Regions from separate parts of the Xanthomonas hyacinthi genome, predicted to be linked through region 3. Evidence: predicted binding sites of a transcription regulator. Region 3 holds the regulator's gene; each other region holds the start of a gene.
The links. Region 3 encodes FliA, which starts transcription of late flagellar genes. Its sites were predicted from a motif close to TAAAGTTTNNCNNNCNNNGGCCGATAA; they were not measured.
Positions count from the first base shown of each region.

Region 1 (5,664 bases), 1.2 Mb from region 3:
TGCCGCAGCCGGCCAGCGCCTACCGCAGCGGCGGCGGCGTGCCCGGGCCGCTGTACTGGCAGAACCGCGCCGACTACGACCTGCATGCGACCATCGATCCGGCCACGCGCACGCTCAGCGGCCAGGAAACCATCACCTACAGCAACCGCAGCCCGGACACGCTGGACGTGCTGTGGCTGCAGCTGGACCAGAACATCTACCGCGCCGACGCGCGCGCCCGCGGCGTGCGCCCGGCGCGCGAGGAGCGTCCGCCGGCGCCGTCCAGCGACGGCTACCGCATCGCCAAGGTGGAAGTGGAGCAGGGCGGCAAGCGCGTGCCGGCCAGGTTTCTGGTGGACGACACGCGCATGCGCGTGGACCTGCCGCAGCCGCTGGCCGGCGCCGGCAAGGCGCTGACGCTGCATATCGACTACGCCTACACGGTGCCCGGCACCTGGGGCGGGCGCACCGCGGTCACCCCGACCGGCGACGGCGACATCTACGAGATCGCGCAGTGGTATCCGCGCATGGCGGTGTACGACGACCAGCGCGGCTGGGACACGCAGCCCTACCTCGGCGCGGAGTTCTACCTGGAATACGGCGACTTCGACTACGCGGTGACGGTGCCGTGGAACTACCTGGTCGCCGGGTCCGGCGAACTGGTCAACCCGGCGCAGGTGCTGACCGCCACGCAGCGCCAGCGCCTGGCCCAGGCCGCGGCCAGCGACCGCACCGTGGCGATCCGCAGCGCCGCCGAAATCGGCGATCCGGCCAGCCGGCCCACCGCCAGCGGCACCCAGACCTGGCGCTTCCATATGGCGCATACCCGCGACGTCGCCTTCGCCGCCTCGCCGGCGTTCGTCTGGGACGCCGCGCGCATCAACCTGCCCGACGGCAAGCACGCGCTGGCGATGTCGGTGTATCCGCGCGAAGGCGTCGGCGCCGACAAGTGGGACCGCTCCACCGAGTTCGTCAAGGCGTCGATCGAGCATTTCTCGCAGTGGTATCCGTATCCGTGGCCGGCGGCGGTGAACCTCGGCGGCCACGGCGCCGGCATGGAATATCCGGGCATCGTCTTCGACGACATGCACGACGGCGGCAAGGACCTGTTCTGGATCACCGCGCACGAACTGGGCCACGGCTGGTTCCCGATGATCGTCGGCTCCAACGAACGCCGCTACGCGTTCATGGACGAAGGCTTCAACACCTTCATCGACGTCTACGCCTCCGATGCGGTCAACCACGGCGAATTCGCGCCCAAGCGCGACAGCGAGTACGCGCCGAAGGGCGGCAATCCGGTCGACGAGATCCTGCCGCTGCTGGCCGATGCGCAGGCGCCGACCCTGCTCGACCGCGCCGACGCCACCAGCGAGACCTACCGGCATCCGCTGACCTACTTCAAGGGCGCGCTGGGCCTGGTGCTGCTGCGCGAACAGATTCTCGGCCCGGCGCGCTTCGACCCGGCGTTCCGCAAGTACATCGCCAGCTGGGCGTACAAGCATCCGACCCCGTCGGATTTCTTCCGGCTGATGGAAAGCGAGTCCGGCGAAGACCTGGCGTGGTGGTGGCGCGGCTGGTACCTCAACAACTGGCAGCTGGACATGGGCGTGCGCGCGGCCAGCTATGTCGAGCACGACCCGGCCAAGGGCCTGCTGGTGACCTTGCAGAGCAGGCAGAAGCTGGTGATGCCGGCGACCTTGCGCATCGACTTCGCCGACGGCAGCCACCTCGACCAGCGCGTGCCGGTGGAGACCTGGATCCAGCAGACCCAGCCGCAGATCCGCGTGCCGAGCACACAGAAGGTGCTGCATGTGATCCTGGACCCGGACCACCGCCTGCCCGATGCCGACCGCAGCGACAACCAGGTCGATGCAGTGAGCTGAGCCGCGCACGATCGGCGGCGCGTGGCGGCGCCGCGCCGCGTGCGCATGCGTGCGATGCACGGGGAAGGATCTTGCCGGCCATGGCCGGCGCCGTGGCGACCACTGTTTCGTCCAATGCCGCCGTGCCTGTGCCGATCGCCAGGCGCGCGCCGCGGCCGCACGCGGCGGCCGGCATTGCCTGCGCCGTCCCCATGCTGCAAGCGCAACATCGTCTGCAGGCGCAGCACGGGCGCAATGCCGCGCGATTGTCCCTGCCATGCTGCCGCCGCGCGCCGCATGCATCGCCGCGCGCCGCGCCGATGACGGCGCTGCACCGGTCTGCGCCGTTTTCCGGCGCGCTGCCGACGCCTGCGCCTGCGCGCCATCGGCGCCTGTCTTCGGCTGTCGTTGTCTGTCTCCCTGTGTCCGTTCGTGTCTGTTTCGCATGTCTTGCGGATCGATCGTCGGTGCGGATCTAGCTTCCCGATTCGAGCGATTGCGCCGGCCCTGCGCCAGGCGAAGACTGCGCCTGGCCCCCACGCCCCGTGCCATCGCCCATCGCATTTCGCGCAGGGCGCCCGGCGCTTGTCGCTGCAAGATGGGAGAGTCTGATGAACATCCAGCCGCTCAAGGGCGTGCTCGCGCTTGCCCTGGTTTTCTGCGTATCGCCGGCCGTCGCCGGCCCGGTCGGCTACGGTGCCGCCGCCACCGGCGGCGGCACCGCGACTGCGATCAACGTCGCCACGATGGAGGCGATGCAGACCACGATCGACAACTATTCCGGCAGCGGCGGCCTGGTGCTGGACTACACCGGCCAATTCGACTTCGCCAGCATCGGCAACGTCTGCGCGCAGTGGCAATTGCCGGCCAAGACGGTGCAGATCAAGAACAAGCGCAACATCACCATCGAGGGCGGCAACGGCTCGTCGGCGAACTTCGGCCTGTGGGTGGTGGGCAATGCGCACAACATCGTCATCCGCAACATGACCATCGGCCTGCTGCCTGGCGGCGAGGACGCCGACTCGATCTCGCTGGAGGGCAATTCCAGCGGCGAGCCGTCCACTATCTGGGTCGATCACAACACCGTGTTCGCCTCGCTGGCCAAGTGCTCCGGCGCCGGCGACGCCTCCTTCGACGGCGGCATCGACATCAAGAAGGGCGTCCACCACGTCACCGTGTCGTACAACTACGTGCACGACTACCAGAAGGTCGCGCTCAACGGCTACAGCGACAACGACAGCAAGAACGCCGCCGCGCGCACCACCTATCACCACAACCGCTTCGAGAACGTGGAATCGCGGCTGCCGCTGCAACGCCGCGGGCTGAGCCACATCTACAACAACTACTTCAACAACGTGCTCACCTCCGGCATCAACGTGCGCATGGGCGGGGTGGCGCTGATCGAGGCCAACTACTTCGAGAACGCGAACAACCCGGTGACCTCGCGCGACAGCAGCGCGATCGGCTACTGGGATCTGATCGACAACTACGTCGGCGGCGGCATTACCTGGAGCGTGCCGGACAGCACCAGCAAGCCCTACGCCAACGCCACCGCCTGGATCTCGTCGAAGGCGTTCCCGCAGCCGCTGGGCTATCTGTACACCGCGATCCCGGCCGCGCAGGTCAAGGCCAAGGTCATCGCCACCGCCGGAGCGGGAACCAACCTGGCCGAGTAGGCCGTGCGGCCGCCCCGGCGCGAGCCGGGGTGGCGCCCCGGCCGTCCTTGCGCGTGCGCACCGCGCATGCGAGGCGAGCGGCGCGTGTACTGACGCGCGCTGCATCGCCTGGTCGGTTTGCGTCCGGGTCCGAGCGGCATGCGGGTCGCAACGACCCGCCGCTGCGTACGGCGCTATCGTCCCGTCGCGCTTGCCAGGCGTATTTCACGTGGATTTCATCGATCCGGGCGCGTCGCGGCCGCGTCGCCGGCCCGCCTCCACGCGCCGCTCACGTGTGTGATGACGTTCAATAAAATATGCGCAATTGCGCATCAAGAATCCGCGCTGGCGGCCGTTACATCGCCCAAGCATCGGCGCTGGCGTCGTGCGCAGCGGGCCGCGCGCTTGAAACATTCGGCCTGCCGCCGACCGGCCTTCGCGGCCTGTTGCATTTCGTGCCCGGTTCCGCATCGGTCCAGACCGTGGCGCACTTTCATCCCATTCCCCCTAGCAGGCACCTCCATGATCGAATTCCTTCAGCGCTACAACGTCGGCACGCGGCTCTCCGCGGCGTTCGGCGTGCTCATTCTGCTTTCCTGCGGACTCGTCGTCGCCGGGTTGGTGACCCTGGCCCAGGCGCGCGAACGGATGGACACCATCGTCAAGCGCAATATGACCATCCTCGACTACACGGGCGAGATGGGGAAGGCGAGTTTGATCATCGCGGTCAACCTGCGCAACATCGTCCTGCCGACCACGCAAGAGGAAAACATCCAGTTCGCCAAGGTCGTCGAGCAGCAGCGCCAGTTCTACGACGAAATCCACGACAAGCTCTACAGGATCCCGGTCTCCGACAGCACCGGCGCGCAGATGCGCAGCCAGATCGATCTCGGCTACCAGCAGGCGCGAGCCGCCAACCGGCAGGTGCTGGATCTGGGCATGAACTACAAGCCCGACGAGGCGCTCGAGGTGCTGATGAAGCAGGCCGGACCGGCCACCCAGAAGTGGCAGGAGGCGATCAACGCATATGCGGAGCGCCAGCGCCGGCGCGGTGCGGCGGCCTATGCCACTGCCAATGCGGCAATGGACCGTGGCCGCGCCCTGCTGATCGCCGGCGGCGTCGCGGTGATCCTGGTCAGCAGCCTGCTGGCATGGCTGATCACCCGCAGCCTGACCTTGCCGCTGAGCCGCGCCACGCGCGCTGCCGAGGCGATCGCGCGAGGCAACCTGGACAACGACGTGCAGACCCGGGCCAAGGACGAGACCGGCCGCCTGCTGAGCGCGATGCACGGCATGCAGCAGCAACTGCGCAGCCTGATCGCCGCGCAGCTGGACATGGCCAAGCGCCACGACGCGGGCCAGATCAGCTATCGCATCGATGCGGCCGCCTTCCCCGGCGACTACGGCCGCATGGCCACGGAAACCAATGCGCTGGTCGGCTCGCATATCGAAGTCAAGCTGAAGCTCGCGCAGATCATGGGCCGCTACGCGATCGGCGACCTCAGTCAGGACATGGACCGTCTGCCCGGCGAAAAAGCGGTGCTGACCCAGACCATGGACGAAGTGAAGGCCAATCTGGCGGCGATGAACGGCCAGATCAGGCAGCTGGCGCAGTCCGCCGCCAACGGCGACTTCAGCGCCCGCGGCGATGCCGACCGCTTCCAGTTCGACTTCCGGGTCATGGTCGAGAGCCTCAACCAGCTGATGACCACCGCCGACGGCAATCTGCACTCCTTGTCGACATTGCTGCAGTCCATCGCCGCCGGCGACCTGACCGCACGCATGCACGGCGAGTTCCGCGGCGTGTTCGCGCAGATGCGCGACGACGCCAACGCCACGGCCGAGCAGCTGGCCGAGATCGTCGGCCGGATCAAGCACTCGGCGGTGTCGATCAACGCGGCGGCCAGCGAGATCGCGACCGGCAACGACGACCTGTCGCGGCGCACCGAACAGCAGGCCGCGAGCCTGGAGGAAACCGCCGCCTCGATGGAGGAACTGACCTCCACCGTCAAGCAGAACGCCGAGCATGCGCGCCAGGCCAGCCAGCTCGCGGCCGGTGCCGCGTCGGTGGCGTCGGAAGGCGGCGACGTGGTCGGCCAGGTGGTGACCACGATGAGCGGCATCGAGGCGTCTTCGAAGAAGATCGCCGACATCATCAGCGTCATCGA
Region 1 is NZ_CP043476.1:665,667-671,330, reverse strand. It holds gene FZ025_RS03090 (M1 family metallopeptidase) at 1-1,862, shown strand, start outside; gene FZ025_RS03085 (pectate lyase family protein) at 2,453-3,517, shown strand; gene FZ025_RS03080 (methyl-accepting chemotaxis protein) at 4,019-5,664, shown strand, end outside.
Region 1: a site for FliA is predicted at 3,829-3,855, ahead of FZ025_RS03080 (methyl-accepting chemotaxis protein). Genes of this name have one in related genera too.

Region 2 (5,664 bases), 1.4 Mb from region 3:
CGGCGCGCAGGTCGATGGCCGCGTCCGGATCGGTGTACGGGCCGGAGGCGTCGTAGACGGTGACCGGCGGATTGTCTTCGCCGCCGAACAGGGTCGGGGTGCGGGTCAGCTGGATCTCGCGCATCGGCACGCGCAGGTCGGCACGCGCGCCTTGCACGAAGATCTTGCGCGAACCGGGGATCGGCCGGGTCACCGACTCGGACAGGGTCTCGGCCTGCTGCAGCAACGGGCTGGGTACGGCATTCATCGGCATTCGTCCTATTTTGGAGAGCCCGCAACGGGTGCGGGCGGTTGCGAGCGAACTCGCATCACGGACGAAGCGGCGGCGCGGGCACGGCCCCGGCGCGAGAAGCGCACGGACCGGGCTTGCGAAGCTTCCCTACGCCGGTATCAACCGGATCAGGTTCGAAGGGACTGTCTCAACCGCGGCCTGCGCCGACGGTACCCCCGCTTCTGTGGCTATTAGACCCGTTTCTGCGGCGGTAGCCAACCGCGCGCAGCTGAATCGGCGCACAACCGGGTCCGCTTCTTGTCAGCGCCGGCACGCGCGCGCGGCATCGCGGCAAACCCCGGCGACATGCCGCGCCTAGCCTGGGTCCCATAAGAACGACGTCTCTCTCTCCCTGCCGCCGGCTCAACACCGGTGGCGTTTTTTTGTGCGGCGTTCGCCGCGGCGCTCATTCCAGCACGTAGGCCACGCGCAACCCGCCCCAGTGGCGGCCGCGCACATGCACCGGCACCGACAGGTCGAACAGGATCTGCCCGGTATCGCGCCGATACACCTGCAACAGATAGGGCCGGGTGTGACGGCCGACGCTGCGCCCGACCCGATCGGCGAACATGCGCTTGGTGCGATTGCCGACCAGGTCGCGGGCGCGGTCGCCGCTCAGCGGCTGGCTGAAGCGCAGGTTGTGGGTCGGCACGTAGCCGTCCGGGTTGGCGCAGATCGCGAACACGATCCACGGATGCGCGGCCAGCAGCGGTTCCTGCAGCGGCGGCAGCAGTTCGTCGCACAGCACATCGAAGGCGGTGCGGTACTTGGGCGGATCGATGCCTGCGATCGGCGTGTAATCGGTGGAGAACAGCGCGTCCTCGCCGATGCGGCCACGCGCGACCGCATCGGCCAGCGCCTGCCCGATCCTGCCCGCAGTCGCCGTCGCCAGTTCGCGGATGCGTGCGTGGCGCGGCTGCTGCATCGGGTCGGCCGGCAAGCGGAACAGGCCCACGCAGTCGTGCAGCGTGGCGCTGCCGGCGGCCAGCGCCACGCTGCGCTCGACCACGCGCGCGACATGCTCCAGGTTGCTGCGGCTGAGCCCGACCACGTGCGCGACCGCGCGATCGATGCCGCCGATCTCCTCGCCCTGCGCGGCGACGCGGGTGGCCACGGTTTCCATCGCCGCACTGGCGCGGCCGAGCAGCTGGCCGATGCCGCCGAGCACCTGCTCGGTGCGCTGCGCCGAGGCGGCGCTGTCGCTCAAGGCGCTGCCGGTCTCGCCGAGGATGCTGCGCACGTCGCGCGCGGCGGCGGCGGCGCGTTCGGCCAGGCGCCGGATCTCGCTGGCGACCACGGCGAAGCCGCGTCCGGCCGCGCCGGCATGCACCGCCTCGATGCTGGCGTTGATCGACAGGATGTTGGTCTGGAACGCGACCGCGTCGATCACCTCGATGACCTCGGTGGCGCGCGCCGAACGCCGCTCCACCTCGCGCATCGCCTGGCCCAGCGCGCGCGCCGCCTCCACGCCCTGGCGCGCGCTGTCGTCGGCGCTGGCCGCCACCGCGATCACCGCGCGCAGTTCCTGGTCCATCTCGCTCAGGCCCTGCAGCAAGCGCCGGGTGGTCGCCACCACCGTCTGCAGCGCGTCCATCTGGGTCTGCGACTGCTGCGCCAGCTCGTCGTTCCCGGCGACCACGTGCGGCACGTCGGCGGCGATCTGCAGCGACAGCGCCAGCGCCTGGCGGATCGCCTCGGCCAGGTTGCCGAACCCGGCCGACAGGCGCCGCCCGGGCATCGCTTCGGTCTCCTGCGCAGACAGCGGCGTGCTCAGGCCCAGGTCCAGGTCGCAGCCGGTCAGGCGCTCGCCGACCCGTTCCAGCAAGGCCTGCGCCGCCGCGCCGGCCTGCAGTTGCTGCGCCAGCACCTGCAGCGCCGGGCTGGTCGCGCCCTGCGCCTGCCCGGCGCCGAGTAGGGTGACGTCGCGCAGCAGCGCGGCGGTTTCCGGATGCGGCAGCGACAGCAGCCAGCCCTCGCCATCGCGATCGCGCTGGTAGCGCACGCACCGCGCCGGATCGTCCTGGGATGCCTGCCAGCTGCCCTCGACGCCGGCCAGCGCCGCCAGCGGCAGGCCCCACACCGCTTCGCTGGGTTCGCCGAGCAAGGCCTCCGCCGGCACCCCGAGCAGATCCAGCGCGGCGCGATTGGCGGCGCGCACCCGGCCGTGCGGGTCCAGCCGCAGCAGCGCCACCGGCGCATCCGGCAAGGCCGCGGCGTGTCCGGCATCGGTGCCGGGACTGTGTGTGAACAACGACATCGTCTTCCCCTCCAGGAATCCGCTGGAGGGGATATCGGCCGCCGCGGCGCGATCTGAGCATCCGCGTGCCCGCAGCGGGGCGGCATCGGCGCGCCGCTGCGCAGTCGCCGGCGGTCTGGCCGGCGTGGTGGCGTTCGGCGGCAGCGCAAGGATGGCCGGCCGCGACTCCGGTGACCTTGCCCCATGCCCCGCAACGGCGGCCTGGACCGCGGCTTCGGCTATATCGCCGGATTACCGAAGGTCCGCAACGGCCATTTCTACATGCGCCAGTACACGCCAGATTCCGGCCATTCTGCGCTCTACGACATCGATGCCGACAGCGCTACCCACCGCCTGATCGCCGACATCGGCAGGCCGGACATGGCGTTCGTCATCGACAACCAGGGCACGCCGCGCTTTGCCACCGGCGTGGACCCGCAGGACCAGCCGATCCTGCTGCGCGCCGATGACAACGGACACTGGTCGCCGATGGCCGAGGCGCTGCGCGTGCGCTGGCGACCATTCGCTTTTTCGCGCGACGGCACGCGCGTGTTCGGCTATCGCGCGGATGGCGGCCCGGCCAGCCTGGTCGTCAGCGACGCGAACGGCGCCGACCAGACGCTACTGGCCAGCGACGCGACCTACAGCGTCGACGACCTGCAGTGGACCAATCGGCCGGCCGAACCGTTCGCCGCCAGGCTCGGTCCGGGCAGGCCACGCATGCAGTTCTTCGCTGGGGGGCCGGAGGCAGAACTGTACAAGGCGCTGAGCGCGGCGTTGCCCGGGCGTTATGTCGACTTCATCGACTACAGCAGCGATGGCGATCGTGTCCTGCTGCGCCTGTACAGCGACCGCGACGCCGGCGGCTGGTATCTGTTCGACCGCAAAGAGACTGAGTACGGTCGCAACTACCTGCAACGGGTGATCGGACGCGACGATGCCGACCTGGTGGCGCATTCGCCGACGGCACTGGCGGGCAGAATCACCGTGCCGGTACTGCTGGTACATGGAGAGGAGGACCAGCGCGCGCCGTTCGCGCCGGCCAAGGCCATGCTTGCGGCATTGGAGAAAAGCGGAAATCGGCCGGAATGGATGGCCGTACCCAAGGAAGGACACGGCTTCTACAACGACGACAACAACATCGCATTCTACCGCCAGTTGGAAACGTTCCTGGCCCGCCACCTCGGCACTGCACCGGCATCCACCGCCTCATCCGGCGCCGCCCCGTAGCAGCGGAGCCGCTTCGTTGGGCCCCCCAACATGCCGCGGCAACTGGCTCTGGGTCGGTCCCGCGCAGAAGGGCAGCCGCCTGGGCAGCGGCTGCAACCAGTCGCCCCCAACCGCGATCACGCAGGCGGCAAAGGGTAGAACGCACATGGCCGCAGAGCGCTGGACTCAGTAGCCGGCGGCCTGGCCGTCCTTGCGGCTTTCCGAAGCGCCGTAGTACACGCCGCTGGCCGGGTCGCGCGCGATCGCCTGGTAACCGCCGTACGGGCCGTCGGCGAAGATCACGCGGTGGCCCTTGCGCATCAGCGCGCGGATCGTGTCGTAGGAAAAACCGGTCTCCAGGTTCAGTTCGCCGCCGTCGCGCATCGCCGTGGCCTGCCCGGTCGGCTCGGTGGACCCTTCGTGCTGGATCCGCGGCGCGTCGCCGGCCTCCTGCAGGTTCATGTGGAAATCGATCAGGTTCATCACGATCTGCACGTGGCCCTGCGGCTGCATCGCCCCGCCCATCACGCCGAAGCTCAGCCACGGCTTGCCGTCCTTGGTCACGAACGCCGGGATGATGGTCTGGAACGGGCGCTTGCCCGGCGCGTAGCCGTTGGGATGATCCTTGTTCAGCACGAACATCTCGCCGCGGTCCTGCAGGATGAAGCCCAGTCCCGGCGGCGCCATGCCGCTGCCCATGCCGCGGTAGTTGGACTGGATCAGCGACACCATCATGCCCTCGGCATCGGCCACGGTCAGGTAGATGGTGTCGCCCGCGTCCAGTTGCCTGGGCGTGCCCGGCTGTACTTCCTTCAGCGCCTTGTCCATCGAGATCAATGCGCGGCGCTGCGCGGCGTAGTCCTTGGAGACCAGCCTGGCCAATGGCGCCGGCTGGAACGCCGGATCGGCATAGAAGCGCGCGCGGTCGGCGAAGGCCAGTTTCTTGGCCTCGGTGAACAGATGGATGTGCTCGGCCGAGCCGAACGGGATCTTGGAGAAGTCGTAGCCCTCCAGGATGTTGAGCATCTGCAGCGCGGCGATGCCCTGGCTGTTGGGCGGCAGTTCCCACACGTCGTAGCCGCGGTAGTTGCTGCTGACCGGTTCGACCCATTCGCCATGGTGGCTGGCCAGGTCGTCGTAGCGCAGGAAGCCGCCGTTGGCCTTGAAATAGGCGTCGATGGTGCGCGCGATGGCGCCCTTGTAGAACGCGTCGCGGCCGCCGTCGGCGATCTGCTGCAGGGTGTTGGCCAGGTTCGGGTTCTTCCACAGCTCGCCCTTGCGCGGCGCATGGCCGTCGATGGTGAACTGCTCCTTGAAGCCGGGATACTGCGACAGGCGCAGCACCGAGCGGTCCCAGTAATAGGCGATGGTTTCGGCCACCGGGTGGCCCTCGCGTGCATAGCGGATCGCTGGCGCCAGGTTCTGCGCCATCGTGGTGCGCCCGAAGCGTTCGTGCAGCGCGAACCAGCCGTCCACCGCACCCGGCACCGACACCGGCAGCGGCCCGGTCGGCGGAATGTCCTTCAGCCCGCGGCGCTGGAACTCGGCCAAGGTCAGCGACCTGGGCGAGCGGCCCGAGCCGTTGTAGCCGTAGAGCCTGTGCGTCTTCGGATCCCACACGATCGCGAACAGGTCGCCGCCGACGCCATTGCCGGTCGGTTCCATCAGCCCGAGCGCGGCGTTGGCGGCGATCGCCGCGTCCACCGCCGAACCGCCCGCCTGCATCGTGTCCAGCGCGATCTGCGTGGCCAGCGGTTGCGAGGTGGCGGCCATCGCGTGCGGCGCGATCACTTCCGAACGCGTGGCGAACGGCTGGCCGCTGACGCGGTCGGCCGCAGCGGCGGGCGGCGGCAACAGCAAGGCGATCGTCATGAACGCCACGAAGCAGTTCAACGTAAACATGCGCAGGCCCCGGATCGGATTCGTTCCCAACCCTACCCGAGCAGGA
Region 2 is NZ_CP043476.1:2,921,198-2,926,861, reverse strand. It holds gene thiC (phosphomethylpyrimidine synthase ThiC) at 1-247, opposite strand, end outside; TPP riboswitch at 359-459, opposite strand; gene FZ025_RS12845 (methyl-accepting chemotaxis protein) at 678-2,528, opposite strand; gene FZ025_RS12840 (alpha/beta hydrolase family protein) at 2,712-3,737, shown strand; gene ggt (gamma-glutamyltransferase) at 3,903-5,588, opposite strand.
Region 2: a site for FliA is predicted at 2,560-2,586, ahead of FZ025_RS12845 (methyl-accepting chemotaxis protein). Genes of this name have one in related genera too.

Region 3 (5,664 bases):
CTGCAGGCCCTTGCGCACGAACGGGTCGTTCTGCTGCTGCACCTGGTTCTCCAGGCCGAGCAGGCCCTGGCGGCGGGCGATGTTGCTCCACTCCATGATCTGCAGCAGCAGGGCCTGGCGATCGCTGGCCGGCGGACGCAGGATCCACTTGGCGATCTGGAACGCGCGCTTGAACACCGCCGGCGGGGTATGCACCAGGATCGCGGCGATGGTGCCAACGATCACGATCACGAACGCGGCCGGCGACCACAGCGCCGAAACGCCGGCGCCCTTGAGGATGCTGCCGCCGACCAGCGAGGCGATCGCCAGCAGCAAGCCAATGAGACTGAGTTTGTCCATGCAGGAACTATCGGCCGCGAGGGGAGGGACTTGATGGGGCGGCCGGGATTGGAGATTCGGGATTGGGGATTCGAGGCGGCCAGCCGTCGGCTGCGAGCTGCGGATCGGCGAGTGCGCGGCATCTCCCCAATCCCGAATCCCCAATCCCCAATCCCCAATCCCGGCTCTATCAGCTCTTCAACCCATCCACATCCAGGATCAGCGCCAGCCGGCCGTCGCCGATCAGGGTCGCGCCGGCGTAGCCGGGCAGGCCGCGCAGCGCACGCGGCAGCGGCTTGATCACCACTTCCTCGCGGCCGCGGACCTGGTCCACGACCAGGCCCATGCGCGATTCGCCGGCCTGCACCACCACCACGGTCAGCAGCGGCAGCTGCGGCGCCTCGATGTTCAACCACTGGCGCAGGTCCACCAGCGGCAAGGTGTGCGATTGCCGGTCGAGCACGGCGCGGCCGTCGAACCAGCCCAGCGAGCGGCGCGGCGCATGCAGCACCTCGACCACGCGCGCCAGCGGCAGCGCATAAACGGTGTCGCCGGCCTGCACCAGCAGGGTCGGCAGGATCGCCAGGGTCAGCGGCACGCGGATCAGGAAGCGGCTGCCGCGGCCCAGTTCGGACTGGATCTGGATCTGCCCGCTGAGTTCGCGGATGCGCGACTGCACCACGTCCATGCCGACGCCGCGGCCGGAGATGTCGGTGACTTCGGACTTGGTCGAGAAGCCGGGCAGGAACACCAGGTGCAGGCATTCCTCGGTGGTCAGGCGCGCGGCGGCTTCCGGATCGATCAGGCCCTTCTCGCGCGCCTTGGCGCGCAGCCGCTCCGGGTCGATGCCGGCGCCGTCGTCCTGCACCTCGATGCTGACGTAGTCGCCTTCCTGCTGCGCCGACAGGCGCACATGGCCGCTGCGCGGCTTGCCCGACGCCTCGCGCAGCGCCGGCGCTTCGACGCCGTGGTCGATCGCGTTGCGCACCAGGTGCACCAGTGGATCGGCCAGCGCCTCGACCAGGTTGCGGTCCAGTTCGGTGTCGGCGCCGATCAGTTCCAGCTCCACTTCCTTGTTCAAGGAGCGGGCGACGTCGCGCGCCACTTTCGGGAAGCGCGAGAACACCTTGCCGACCGGCTGCATGCGGGTGCGCATCACCGCCGATTGCAGGCGCGCGGTGGCGATGTCCAGGCTGCTGACCGCGCGGTCCAGTTCTTCGTCGCGCAGGCGCACGCGCAGGGTCTTGAGCCGGTTGCGCGACAGCACCAGTTCACCGATCAGATTGACGATCGCGTCCAGGCGCTTGGTGTCCACGCGCACGGTGTGTTCGGGTTCGGCGGCCTTGGTGGGCGCCGCCGCGGCCTTCGGCGCGGCCGGGATCGGGACTGGGGAAAGCTGCGGCTTGGCGCTGGGCGGGGCAGCGCCGTGCAGGTTGTCCAGCAGTGCTTCGAATTCGTCGTCGCTGATCATCTCGGGATCAGCGGATTGGGACGCTGCAGGCGCCGTGCTCTTTCCGAGTCCCGGCACCACCGCTGTTTCCTCGCCGCTGGTCGCGAACTGCGCGATCAGCTGCGGCGGCGCGCGCGGCGGTTCGCTGCCGCTGCCGAACGCGTCGAGCATCGACTGCAGGTAGTCCAGCGACTGCTGCGCGGCGTCGAAGTGCCGCGCCTGCAGCGTGGCCTGGCCGGCGCGGGCCTGGCCCAGGGTGTCCTCGGCGGCGTGGCACAGTTCGACCATGGCGTTGATCGCCAGGAACCCGGCGCCGCCCTTGAGCGTGTGGAAGCCGCGGAATACCGCGTTGAGCTGGTCGCTGTCCTCGGGCGCCTGCTCCAGCGACACCAATTGCTCGCCGAGCCGGTCCAGGATTTCCTGGGCCTCGATGATGAAGTCGGCAGCGATGTCGTCGGGGACGGCGCTCATCAGACTACAACCCCAGTCCGGACAGCAGGTCGTCGGCGTCGTTCTGCGACACGCCGTGGCGGTCCAGTCCGGCCAGCGCCGGGCCGGCCAGGCTGCCGTCGGGCTTCTTTTCCTCCTTCGGCGGCAGGCCGAGCGCGCCGAAGCCTTCGTGCACGCGGCGCACGATCCCGGCGACGCGGCGGATGATCTGCCCGGTCAGGTCCTGGAAGCTCTGCGCCAGGGCCATCTCGGTGAGGTTGTGGCGGATCTTGTCGAGGATCTCGCCCTGGTCGCCGGTCAGCCCGCCGGCACGCAGCTGTTCGGCCAGCGCGCGGCATTCCTCGGCCAGGTCCAGGGTGCGGTGGCTGGCCTGTTCGGTCATCGCCACCACGTGGTCCAGGCGCGAGCAGGCATCGTCCAGCTCGCCGGCTTCGGTGGGGACGGTAGGCAGTTCGCCGAGCGCCTGGCCCAGGTCGCGCGCCAGCCGGCTCAGGCCCTGCATCATCGGCCGCGTGCGCCAGGCAGCGAGCGTGTCGATTTCCTTGCGCCAGGCGGCTTCGTCGCCTTTTTCCAGTGCGTCCAGCGCACCTTGCAGGCGTTCGATCAGGGCGCTGCGTTCGGCGCTGGCTTGCATCAGGCGGTCGCTCCCATGCGTTCGAAGATCTTGCCCAGCTTCTCCTGCAGCGTCTGCGCGGTGAACGGCTTGATGATGTAGCCGTTCACGCCGGCCTGGGCCGCCTCGATGATCTGCTCGCGCTTGGCCTCGGCGGTCACCATCAGCACCGGCAGGTGCTTGAGCTTGTCGTCGGCGCGGATGTTGCGCAGCAGGTCGATGCCGGTCATGCCGGGCATGTTCCAGTCGGTGACCACGAACTCGAACGGTGCCGAGCGCAGCGCGGCCAGCGCACTGTTGCCGTCTTCGGCCTCTGCAGTGTTGGTGAAGCCCAGATCGCCGAGCAGATTCTTGACGATGCGCCGCATCGTCGAGAAATCGTCCACGATCAAAATCCGCATGTTCTTGTTCACCGCTAACTCCCTTGGGTCTTATTCTTCGTCTTCCAGGCCGGCGTCGGCCGCTTCGAACGCTTTCAAGCGCCCGCGCAAGCGTACCGTGGCCTGGCCGTGGATCTGGCAGACGCGCGACTCGCTGACACCGAGCACCGCGCCGATTTCCTTCAGGTTCAATTCCTGTTCGTAGTACAGCGACAGCACCAGCTGCTCGCGCTCGGGCAGCTGTGCGATCGCCTTGCCCAGTTCGCGGCCGAACTCGCTGCGCTCCAGCATCTGCTGCGGATTGGGCCCGCCCTTGGCGATGGTGTCCAGCTCGCCGTGGTCCTCGACCCGCGACTCCAGGCTCAGCACCTGGCCGCGCGCGGCATCTTCCATCAAGCGCAGGTATTCGGGAAGCGGCATGTCCATCGCCGCGGCCACTTCGTTGGCGGCGGCGGCGCGGCCGGTGCGCTGCTCGATCTTGCGGATCGCCGCGGCGGCGTCGCGGGCGCGGCGGTGCACCGAGCGCGGCACCCAGTCGCCGCGGCGGATCTCGTCGATCATCGAGCCGCGGATGCGGATCGAGGCGTAGGTCTCGAACGAGGCGCCCTGGTCGGCGTCGTAGCTGCGCGAGGCCTCGATCAAGCCGATCATGCCGGCCTGGATCAGGTCGTCGATCTCGACGCTGGCCGGCAGCCGCGCCGCCAGGTGGTGGGCGATGCGCCGCACCAGGTCCGCATGCTGGGCGATGTAGTCGTTGGAACTGTTGCGCTGCACGGCGCGGTAGTGGGCGGCGGCGTTCATGCGGCGACCCCCCGCTGGATGATCCGTTCGACGAAGAACTCGACGTTGCCGCGCGGCACCGTCGGCGCCTGCCAGCGCGAGGTGCGGCGGGCGATCTCGGCGATCGCCTGCGCCGACGGGCTGGACGGGTAGGCCTTGACCACCGGCTGCTGGCGCTGCACCGCCAGGCGCAGCCAGTCGTCCTGCGGCACGCAGCCCAGGTAGTTCAGCGACACGTCGCCGAGGAACTTCTCGCACACCCGGCTCAGCTTGTCGTACAGCAGGCGGCCTTCGTTGAGGTCGCGGACCATGTTGGCCACGATCTGCACCCGGTCCACGCCGCGTTCGCGCGACAGCACCTTGATCAGCGCGTAGGCGTCGGTGATCGAGGCCGGCTCGTCGCAGACCACCACCACCGCGTCCTGCGCGGCCTGGCAGAAGGTCAGCACGCTGTCGGTGATGCCGGCGGCGGTGTCGATGACCATGATGTCCAGCTCGCGCTGCAGCTCGGAGAACACGTTGACCAGGCCGACGTGCTGCGCCGCCGGCAGCTCGGCCATGTGCCGGCGGCCGGAGGCGGCGGGCACCACCATCAGCCCGTTGGGCATGTCGATCAGCACCTCTTCCAGGGTGCAGCGCCCGGCGACCAGGTCGGCCAGGGTGAACTTGGGGGTCAGCCCGAGCAGCACGTCGACATTGGCCAGGCCCAGGTCGGCGTCCAGCAGCAGGGTGCGCTTGCCCATGTCGGCCAGCGCCATCGACAGGTTGACCGAGATGTTGGTCTTGCCCACGCCGCCCTTGCCGCCGGTCACGGCGATCGTGCGCACCGGGCCCAGCGGTTCGCTGCGCGTTGCCGACAGGGGGAAGGCATTGGTCAGATTGGCGTAATCACGCGACGGCATGGTTCTGCTCCGGAGTACAGGGCTTATCGGCAGCGCGCCGCAAATCTTCAAGGCGCAATACCAGGCTGGCGGCGTTGGCGCGGTGCAGGTCGTCCGGCACGCGCTGACCATCGGTCACCCAGGTGAGGGGAAGCCGGTGGTCCGCGACCACCGACAGGGCACTGCCAAACCGCCCGGTTTCATCCAGCTTGGTCAAGATCACCCCCTGCGGATCGGCGCCGGCGAACCGGCGCACCACCTCGTCCAGGTCGGAGAAATGCGCGTTGGCAGGGAGTACTAGCAAGGACCGGACCACTCGCGAGGCGCGCAGCCAGTGCAGCTGCGCGGCCAGGGCGCGGTCGCGCTGGCCCATGCCGGCGGTGTCGATCAGCACCAGCTTGTAGTCGCGCAGGCGCTCCAGCAGCTGCTGCAGGGCGGCGTCGCTGTCAGCCTCGTGCACGGCGATGCCGAGCTGGCGGCCGTAGCTGTGCAGCTGTTCGCGGCCGCCGACGCGGATGGTGTCGGTGGTGACCAGGGCCACGTCGCGGGCGGCGTGGCGTTGCAGGAAGCGCGAGGCCAGCTTGGCGATGGTGGTGGTCTTGCCGGCGCCGGTGGGGCCGATCAGGGCGATCACGCCGCCTTCCTCGATCGGGTCCAGCGGGGCGATCGGCAGGTGTTTGGACAGCAGCCCCAGCATCAGCCCGCGGCCGCGGTGCAGCTCCAGGTCGGCGGGGATCTGCATGACCACGTCGCGGGTGAGGCCGCTGTCGAAGCCGTAGTCGTCCATCAGCT
Region 3 is NZ_CP043476.1:4,344,073-4,349,736, forward strand. It holds gene FZ025_RS19060 (flagellar motor protein) at 1-339, opposite strand, end outside; gene FZ025_RS19065 (chemotaxis protein CheA) at 509-2,239, opposite strand; gene FZ025_RS19070 (protein phosphatase CheZ) at 2,244-2,852, opposite strand; gene cheY (chemotaxis response regulator CheY) at 2,852-3,244, opposite strand; gene FZ025_RS19080 (RNA polymerase sigma factor FliA) at 3,263-4,012, opposite strand; gene FZ025_RS19085 (MinD/ParA family ATP-binding protein) at 4,009-4,893, opposite strand; gene flhF (flagellar biosynthesis GTPase FlhF) at 4,880-5,664, opposite strand, start outside.